DNA from 2 places in the Rahnella sp. CG8 genome. Region 2 is predicted to be linked to the other one. Evidence: riboswitches for the same ligand, from Rfam matches in the RefSeq annotation. Region 2 holds a riboswitch; the other holds the start of a gene.
The links. Region 2 has a riboswitch for thiamine pyrophosphate ahead of thiM (hydroxyethylthiazole kinase). Riboswitches for the same ligand answer to the same signal wherever they lie in the genome.
Positions count from the first base shown of each region.

Region 1: another riboswitch for thiamine pyrophosphate. It lies ahead of thiC (phosphomethylpyrimidine synthase ThiC); the one in region 2 lies ahead of thiM (hydroxyethylthiazole kinase).

Region 1 covers NZ_JABAED010000043.1:7,671-11,729, forward strand. The annotation lists gene nudC (NAD(+) diphosphatase) at 1-294, opposite strand, end outside; gene HGO41_RS24245 (Rsd/AlgQ family anti-sigma factor) at 394-909, shown strand; TPP riboswitch at 983-1,109, shown strand; gene thiC (phosphomethylpyrimidine synthase ThiC) at 1,232-3,196, shown strand; gene thiE (thiamine phosphate synthase) at 3,193-3,846, shown strand; gene HGO41_RS24260 (HesA/MoeB/ThiF family protein) at 3,839-4,059, shown strand, end outside.
Region 2 covers NZ_JABAED010000001.1:169,521-173,579, forward strand. The annotation lists gene HGO41_RS00835 (LysR family transcriptional regulator) at 1-736, shown strand, start outside; gene HGO41_RS00840 (DUF3313 domain-containing protein) at 788-1,447, opposite strand; gene HGO41_RS00845 (GNAT family N-acetyltransferase) at 1,587-2,021, opposite strand; TPP riboswitch at 2,175-2,273, shown strand; gene thiM (hydroxyethylthiazole kinase) at 2,308-3,117, shown strand; gene thiD (bifunctional hydroxymethylpyrimidine kinase/phosphomethylpyrimidine kinase) at 3,114-3,914, shown strand; gene HGO41_RS00860 (hypothetical protein) at 3,922-4,059, opposite strand, start outside.

The sequences.
Region 1 (4,059 bases), on a different contig from region 2:
ACAAAACTTGTGAGAACGGTAAAATTCTGACAACTGCACACCACGCCCGACCAACTGGAATAATCCGCGATCTTGATCCAGCAACTGACGGGCAGAAATCATATGGTTTGGCATCGTCTGACGAACCAGCCAGACAGGTTCGCCCTGCCATTCGCCGATCTGCCGCGCTGTTTTACCGGTCAGAGAAAATTGTGCGGCGCTGCCAAACGGCAGTTCACCCTCAGGCAGCCATAGCTTGCCTTCCTGGCTGATGATCCACCAACCGTTGTGTTGCTCAGTAATCTGTAATTCCATAATTGTTGTTGCATAACCTCGTCGGGACTGACAATCTGAGTAAGATATTTACATATTAGTAACTTTTGGTTACTTTTTTTGTCGCTCACGGAGTCAACCATGCTAAATCGTCTGGAAAGACTGACCCAACGCGTTGGTGGCAGTAATGAGTTAGTGGATCAATGGCTGCACGCACGCAAAGAACTGCTGGTTTCGTACTGCACTTTCGTCGGTCTGAAACCCAATAAAGAAAAACATACACCTTTGAATGAAAAGGCGCTGGACAGTTTTTGCCATCATCTGGTCGACTATCTTTCTGCCGGGCATTTTCATCTCTATCCACGCATCATTGAAGAAGTCGATGGCGCAGGCAGCCCGAAAAAAGTACAGGCGGCAAAAATCTACCCTGCTCTGGAGCTGAATACTGAAGCTATCATGGCTTTCCATGACAGTTACACAGAAACTGATATTGACGATGATAATGCTTTCGCGTTTCACTATGCATTATCGGATATCGGTGAGGCATTAGATGCCCGTTTTCAACTGGAAGATCAATTAATTATCATGGCTTTTGAGCCAGCCCCGGAGAGTGTGCCACCTTCGGAAAATGAACCTGATCTCGCCAGACCGGCTTAACACGTTGCCACAATAAAACCCTGCTCAGGGTTATGGTTTTACTTGTAGTTTAAAAAAACGCCTCCTATATTGAGGCTTCTTGTCGGAGTGCCTAGCGCATAATTTTCTGTTGAGAATTACGCCAGGCTGAGACCGTTAATTCGGGATCCGCGGAACCTGATCGGGTTAGTACCCGCGAAGGGAACAAGAGTAATGTTATGCGTTCAGCGCAATCAGGCATCTGCCTGCATAAGGCCGCCCGTGCTGCACCGCCCATTTTTACTCCTGCCGTAAACCTCCTGACAAGCAATTTTCCATCACGTTTTTTTGCGAGGAATTTGCTATGTCGAGTACCCAAAAACCCGTTATTTCTGAAAAGAAACCGTCAAATCGCCGTGAACAACGCGCGCAGGCACAATCGTTTATCGACAGCTTGCAGGGCGAAGCTTTCCCCAACTCCCGGCGTATTTATCTTGAAGCTGACCGCGAAGATATCCGCGTGCCGATGCGTGAAATCCAGCTCAGCCCGACGCTGGTCGGCGGCGGCAAAGACAATCCGCAGTTCGAAGAAAACGAAGCAATTCCTGTTTACGACACCGCCGGACCTTACGGTGATCCGGCGGCAGTTATCGACGTGCATACCGGTCTGGGAAAATTACGCGCCCGCTGGATAAACGAGCGTGCGGACACGCAGGAACTTTCACAGGTCAGTTCCGGTTTTACTCAGCAGCGGCTGGCGGATGACGGGCTGGACCACCTCCGCTTCGAACACCTGCCGCGCCCTCGCAAAGCCATTGCGGGTAAAAATGTCACGCAACTGCATTACGCCCGCAAAGGCATCATCACACCTGAGATGGAATTTATCGCCATTCGCGAAAATATGGGGCGTGAACGGATCCGCGGCGAGGTTCTGCGCCAGCAACATCCCGGCGAAAGCTTTGGCGCGCATCTGCCCGCCAGTATCACTGCAGAGTTTGTGCGACAGGAAGTGGCAGCCGGGCGCGCGATTATTCCCGCCAACATTAACCACCCTGAATCAGAGCCGATGATCATCGGGCGTAATTTCCTGGTGAAAGTGAACGCTAATATCGGCAACTCGGCGGTGACATCTTCCATCGAAGAAGAAGTGGAGAAACTGGTGTGGTCGACACGCTGGGGCGCGGACACCGTAATGGATCTCTCCACCGGACGTTATATACATGAAACCCGTGAATGGATCCTGCGTAACAGTCCGGTACCGATCGGCACCGTGCCGATTTATCAGGCCCTGGAAAAAGTGAACGGTGTGGCCGAAGATCTGAACTGGGAAATATTCCGCGATACATTGCTTGAACAGGCCGAGCAAGGCGTCGATTACTTCACCATTCACGCCGGTGTGTTGCTGCGTTATGTGCCGATGACCGCCAAACGCCTGACCGGGATCGTGTCGCGCGGCGGTTCGATCATGGCGAAATGGTGTCTGTCACATCATCGCGAAAGCTTCCTGTTTGAGCATTTCCGCGAGATCTGTGAAATCTGCGCCGCCTATGATGTCTCGCTTTCATTGGGCGACGGCCTGCGTCCGGGTTCGATTCAGGATGCCAATGACGAAGCGCAATTCGCCGAATTACGCACGCTGGGCGAACTGACCAAAATTGCCTGGGAATACGATGTTCAGGTGATGATCGAAGGTCCGGGACATGTGCCGATGCAGATGATCCGCCGCAACATGACCGAAGAACTCGAGCATTGTCACGAAGCCCCGTTCTATACCCTTGGTCCGCTGACTACCGATATCGCGCCGGGTTACGATCACTTTACGTCCGGTATTGGCGCCGCGATGATTGGCTGGTTTGGCTGCGCCATGCTCTGTTATGTCACGCCGAAAGAGCATCTGGGCCTGCCGAACAAAGAAGACGTTAAGCAGGGTTTGATTACCTACAAAATCGCAGCACATGCTGCCGATTTAGCTAAAGGCCATCCCGGTGCCCAAATCCGCGATAACGCCATGTCAAAAGCGCGTTTCGAATTCCGCTGGGAAGATCAGTTTAATCTGGCTCTCGATCCGGCAACGGCACGCGCCTACCACGATGAAACGCTGCCGCAGGAATCCGGCAAAGTTGCACACTTCTGCTCGATGTGTGGCCCGAAATTCTGCTCGATGAAAATCACTCAGGAAGTTCGCGATTACGCCGCTGCGCTTGAAGCCAAAGCCCAGCCAATAGAACTCGTTGAATCCGGTATGGCGCAGATGTCTGCCGAATTCCGTTCGCGCGGCGGTGAGCTTTATCACCCGGCCGATAACCTCAGTTCGGAGAGCAGCAAATGAATCCGTCCTCTCAATCCTTTCCTGCCGTTCCATTCCACCTCGGTTTATATCCGGTCGTTGATACCGTGGAATGGATTGCCCGTCTGCTGGACGCGGGCGTTAAAACACTGCAACTGCGTGTGAAAGATTTGCCTGATGAGCAAGCCGAGCCAGCAATTATTGATGCCATCGCGCTCGGTAAAAAATATCAGGCCCGGTTATTCATCAACGATTACTGGCGTCTGGCGGTCAAGCATCAGGCGTATGGGGTGCATTTGGGTCAGGAAGATCTGGATACTGCCGATCTTGAGGCTATCCGTCAGGCCGGCTTACGGCTGGGCGTTTCCACGCATGACGATGCTGAAATGGCACGCGCTGTCGCGGTGAATCCTTCGTACATCGCCCTCGGCCATATCTTCCCGACGCAGACCAAAGATATGCCTTCGGCGCCGCAAGGGCTGGCAGAACTCACCCGACATGTTAAGAAGCTCGATGGCAGCTTTCCGACGGTGGCCATTGGTGGGATCAGCATCGACCGCGCGGCGTCGGTTCTCGACTGCGGCGTCGGCAGTATAGCCGTCGTCAGTGCCATTACTCAGGCGGCGGACTGGCGTGCAGCGACGGCACAACTGCTGGCCTTATGCGCCAGCAAGGTGCCGCAAGATGCTTAACGATGCGGCTTTTATGCGCTACAGCCGCCAGTTGATGCTGGAGGAATTCGGTCCGCTGGCACAGGAAAAATTACAGGCGGCGAAAGTACTGATTGTCGGCCTTGGTGGCCTCGGCTCTCCCGCAGCCTTGTACCTGGCAGCAGCAGGCGTAGGTAAGCTGATTCTGGCCGATGACGATCAATTGCATATCACCAATCTTCAGCGGCAAATCCT
Region 2 (4,059 bases):
GCTGCTGCCGGGACCACGGGGGATGCGGCCGACCGCGCGTGCTGATGAATTACGTGAGCCGCTGCGACAAGCACTGGCCGCGCTGGAGCAGGCCGTATCTGCGGGTGAAGTGTTTGACCCCTCGACGGCAAAGAATACCTGGAATCTGGGGGCGGCAGATTATGGCGAATCGACCATTGTGCTGCCCGCGTTACGGGCATTACGTATAGCCGCACCTTCTGCACGGCTGGCTATTTTTGAAACGTCACCTGCGCGGATTATCCGCAAAATGGAGCAGGGTACGCTGGATCTCGCATTCCATACCGGCGAGGCGGTGATGAATGGCCTGCACAGCCGATTAGTGTTTGCTGAACGTTATGTTTTGGTGAGCAGAAAAGGACATCCGCAGGTTAAAGGCAAGATATCGCGTTCAGCGTTTTGCGCACTGGAACATGTGATCGTTTCACCTGATGGTGGGGGTTTCTATGGCAATACCGACATCGCGCTGGCGGCCACTGGATTATCGCGCCGCGTCGTCATGTCAGTGCCGCATTTCCTGTTTGTCGTTCAGGTGCTGATGACCACTGATCTGGTGGCGATGTTGCCGGAACGTCTGGTACGTGGAAATCCTGCTTTGCAGGTTACTACACCGCCGCTGGATGTTTCGGGGTTCGAGATGTACATGGTCTGGCACGAGCGCGCTCATCGTGATCCTGCACATCAGTGGCTGCGTGAGTTTATCGCTGATTCAGTCTGAAAAAAGGCAGCCTTACGACTGCCTGTGTCTGACGGTGCGGAAAACCGGAACTTATTCGTTGAACAGCTTGGTATCATTCGCCAGGCTATCTACCACAACTTTTAAATCGTTAGCGGTAACTTTCTGCTTATCATTGGAAACTTGTTTACCGAATCCTTTACGCACGACTTTGATCACCGGTTTGCCAGTACTGGCGTCGATCAGCTCACCTTCGAAATACACTTCAGTATCACGCGTGCGGTGGCCTGTCGCGGTTTGAGTACCGGCAATAACCAGCGCGACCGGGACGACTTCATAGAACTGCAAACCTTCTGCCGACGTGTTCACACCGGTGATCGCGCCTTTGAAAATCAATGTGCGCGGCCCTGCGTGATCTGTCAGTGGCAGGCGCTCTGCCAGTGCAGGTTTCATGCGGCTGTTGGCGTAATCCAGCACCCCCTGCAAGGTGGCTTTGTCGATCTGCGCCGTAGGCTGCGGTTCCGGGTAGAATTTAATCGGTTCGTATTTGATGTAAGAATAATTTTCTTTCTTAAACGAAGGATCGATCCAGCGCAGAACCGGATTTCCCCCAGCCGTTTTCACTTCCTTAAGGCCGGAATAATCGCCTAAAAAACCTGAGTATTTTTCCGTCTTGGTAATGTGGCTGGTACAACCGGCCAGGAACAGTGCGCCAGTCACTGCGGCGATCTGCATCAGTTTTATTGTTTTCATTCGTACCCTCGAAATATTTTAAGGAAGACCAAGTATGTATAGCACCGCTGCGGAATTTAACCTCTTAACGACAAAGAAAAATTGATATTCATCAGGATCGCGAAAATACGGTTCTGTGAGGTAATCATTTCTTCCTTAATTATTTTTTTGATGAATGAAACAAATAGTATTCACCTTTTGGACTGTCCCCCGTAGAGATGATGTTCCAGCCTTTTGACAGATAAAAAGCGACTGATTTTTTACTCTTTACTAAACATTTCAACGACCCCTGACGGGTAAACGTTTCTTCCGCAGCCTGAAGCAATGCTGAACCTGCGCCGGTTCCCTGATATTGCGGATCAACAAACAGGTTATGCAGGAAATTTTCCTGAGTGAAAATTGAGGCGAATCCCAGTAAATGTCCGTCACGTTCTGCCACCAGAATCGTCTCGCCGATCACTGCGCGGTCAAAATCTTCCAGCTGAAAATCGTCTTCCAGCCATGTCCAGGTATGCTTGCGTGAGGCCAGATACAACGTGCGTAAAAACGGGCGGTCTGCTTCTTCATAAGGACGGACAATAAGTGATGAGGACAAGTAAAACTCCTGAGGAAATTTTTCATCAACGTGTGTTGTTCATGTCTGTTTCCTGATACTGCCAGTGAAGCGGAGTGAGTTCAATTACGTTGGCTGATCGGTTTTTTTAACGCATTTCCTGATTGATCTTCTGACCTCCGCCGCCAATAATGTTCCCTTGACTCGGGGTGCCCGCTGCAAAGCAGGGCTGAGATTTTACCCGTATTACCTGATCTGGATTATGCCAGCGTAGGGAAGTCAGGTATCTCTCCTGATACCGCCTTCCTGAGTGCCGGTGGGGAGATTTATGAATACCCGACCTACCTTCTTGCCCGGCGCCTTAGCCGCCACTTCTCTGAAACGACTCCGCCTTTCAGCGCCGCTGGTTCACTGCCTGACCAACGACGTGGTGCAATCTTTTACCGCCAATGTCCTGCTTGCGCTGGGTGCATCTCCGGCGATGGTGGTTGATCCCGCCGAAGCGGCGCAATTTGGCGCCATTGCCGATGCCTTATTGGTGAACGTCGGCACGCTGACACATCCCCATGCCGATGCGATGCGGGCGGCTATTCACGCAGCCACTCAGGCCGGAAAGCCCTGGGTGCTGGATCCGGTTGCTGTCGGCGGCCTGAGCTGGCGTACAGAATTCTGTCGTGAAATCATCACACTTAAACCTGCCGCAATCCGCGGTAATGCCTCGGAAATCCTGGCTCTCAGCGGCCTCAGTGCGTCCGGGCGCGGCGTGGACAGCGGTGATGATTCCCTTTCTGCCTTACCTGCCGCACAGCAACTGGCGCGGGAGACCGGTGCGGTAGTGGCCGTGACGGGTGAAACCGATTACGTCACCGACGGGATGCGCAGTTGGGCGGTGGCTGGCGGACATCCGATGATGACCCGCGTGGTGGGTACCGGATGCGCATTATCTGCGGTGGTGGCGGCCTTTGTGGCTTTGCCGGGTGATCGCCTGGATAACGTGGCCGCCGCCTGCCGGGTGATGTCCTGTGCCGGCGAGCGCGCCTGTGCGGTCGTGAAGGGGCCGGGCAGTTTCACGCCTGAATACCTCGATAATCTGTATTTAATGGGCGAGGAATGGCTGAATGGCGAGGAAATACAATGAAACGTATTAATGCACTGACGATTGCAGGCACAGATCCGAGTGGCGGGGCGGGGATCCAGGCGGATTTGAAAACCTTCTCGGCGCTGGGTGCGTACGGCACCAGTGTGATCACCGCGCTGGTGGCGCAGAACACCCGTGGTGTGCAGTCGGTCTATAACATTGAGCCCGGTTTCGTTTCAGCGCAGCTCGATTCCGTACTGAGCGATGTGCGGATCGACAGTGCGAAAATCGGCATGCTGGCGAACAGTCAGATTGTGGAGGCGGTTGCGGAGCGACTCAGACATTATCAGCCGCCGTTTGTGGTGCTGGATACCGTGATGCTGGCGAAAAGTGGCGATCCGTTACTGCTGCCGGAGGCCGTGGATGCCGTGCGTCGTTTGCTGATCCCGCAGGCTTCCATTATTACGCCAAATCTGCCCGAAGCGGCGGCGTTACTGGACTGTGCGGTGGCGGCGAATGAAACCGAAATGCGTAAGCAGGGAGAAGCCTTACTGGCGATGGGATGTGGTGCCGTGCTGATGAAAGGGGGACATCTGAGTGATGAGGAAAGCCCTGACTGGTTGTTTGTGACCGGTTCCCGCGAGCGGTTTACTGCGCCGCGTGTGAATACCCGACATACTCATGGCACCGGTTGCACGCTGTCTGCCGCGCTGGCCGCGTTACGTCCGCGTCATCACAACTGGGCCGATACGGTACGCGAAGCCAAAGCCTATTTACAGCAGGCGCTGATGCAGGCCGACTCACTGGAAGTCGGCCACGGTATCGGGCCTGTGCATCATTTCCACCGCTGGTGGTAACCGCGGATTATGCCTGGTGCTGGGTTTCGCTCAGCGCCTGTTCAACCTGATGAAATTTCGTCAGCGCCTTTTGCAAATGAACGGCATCAAACGGGTTCAGCGGATAGAATTTTTCTTCTTTACGCGGGCGCAGCATGACGCGGAT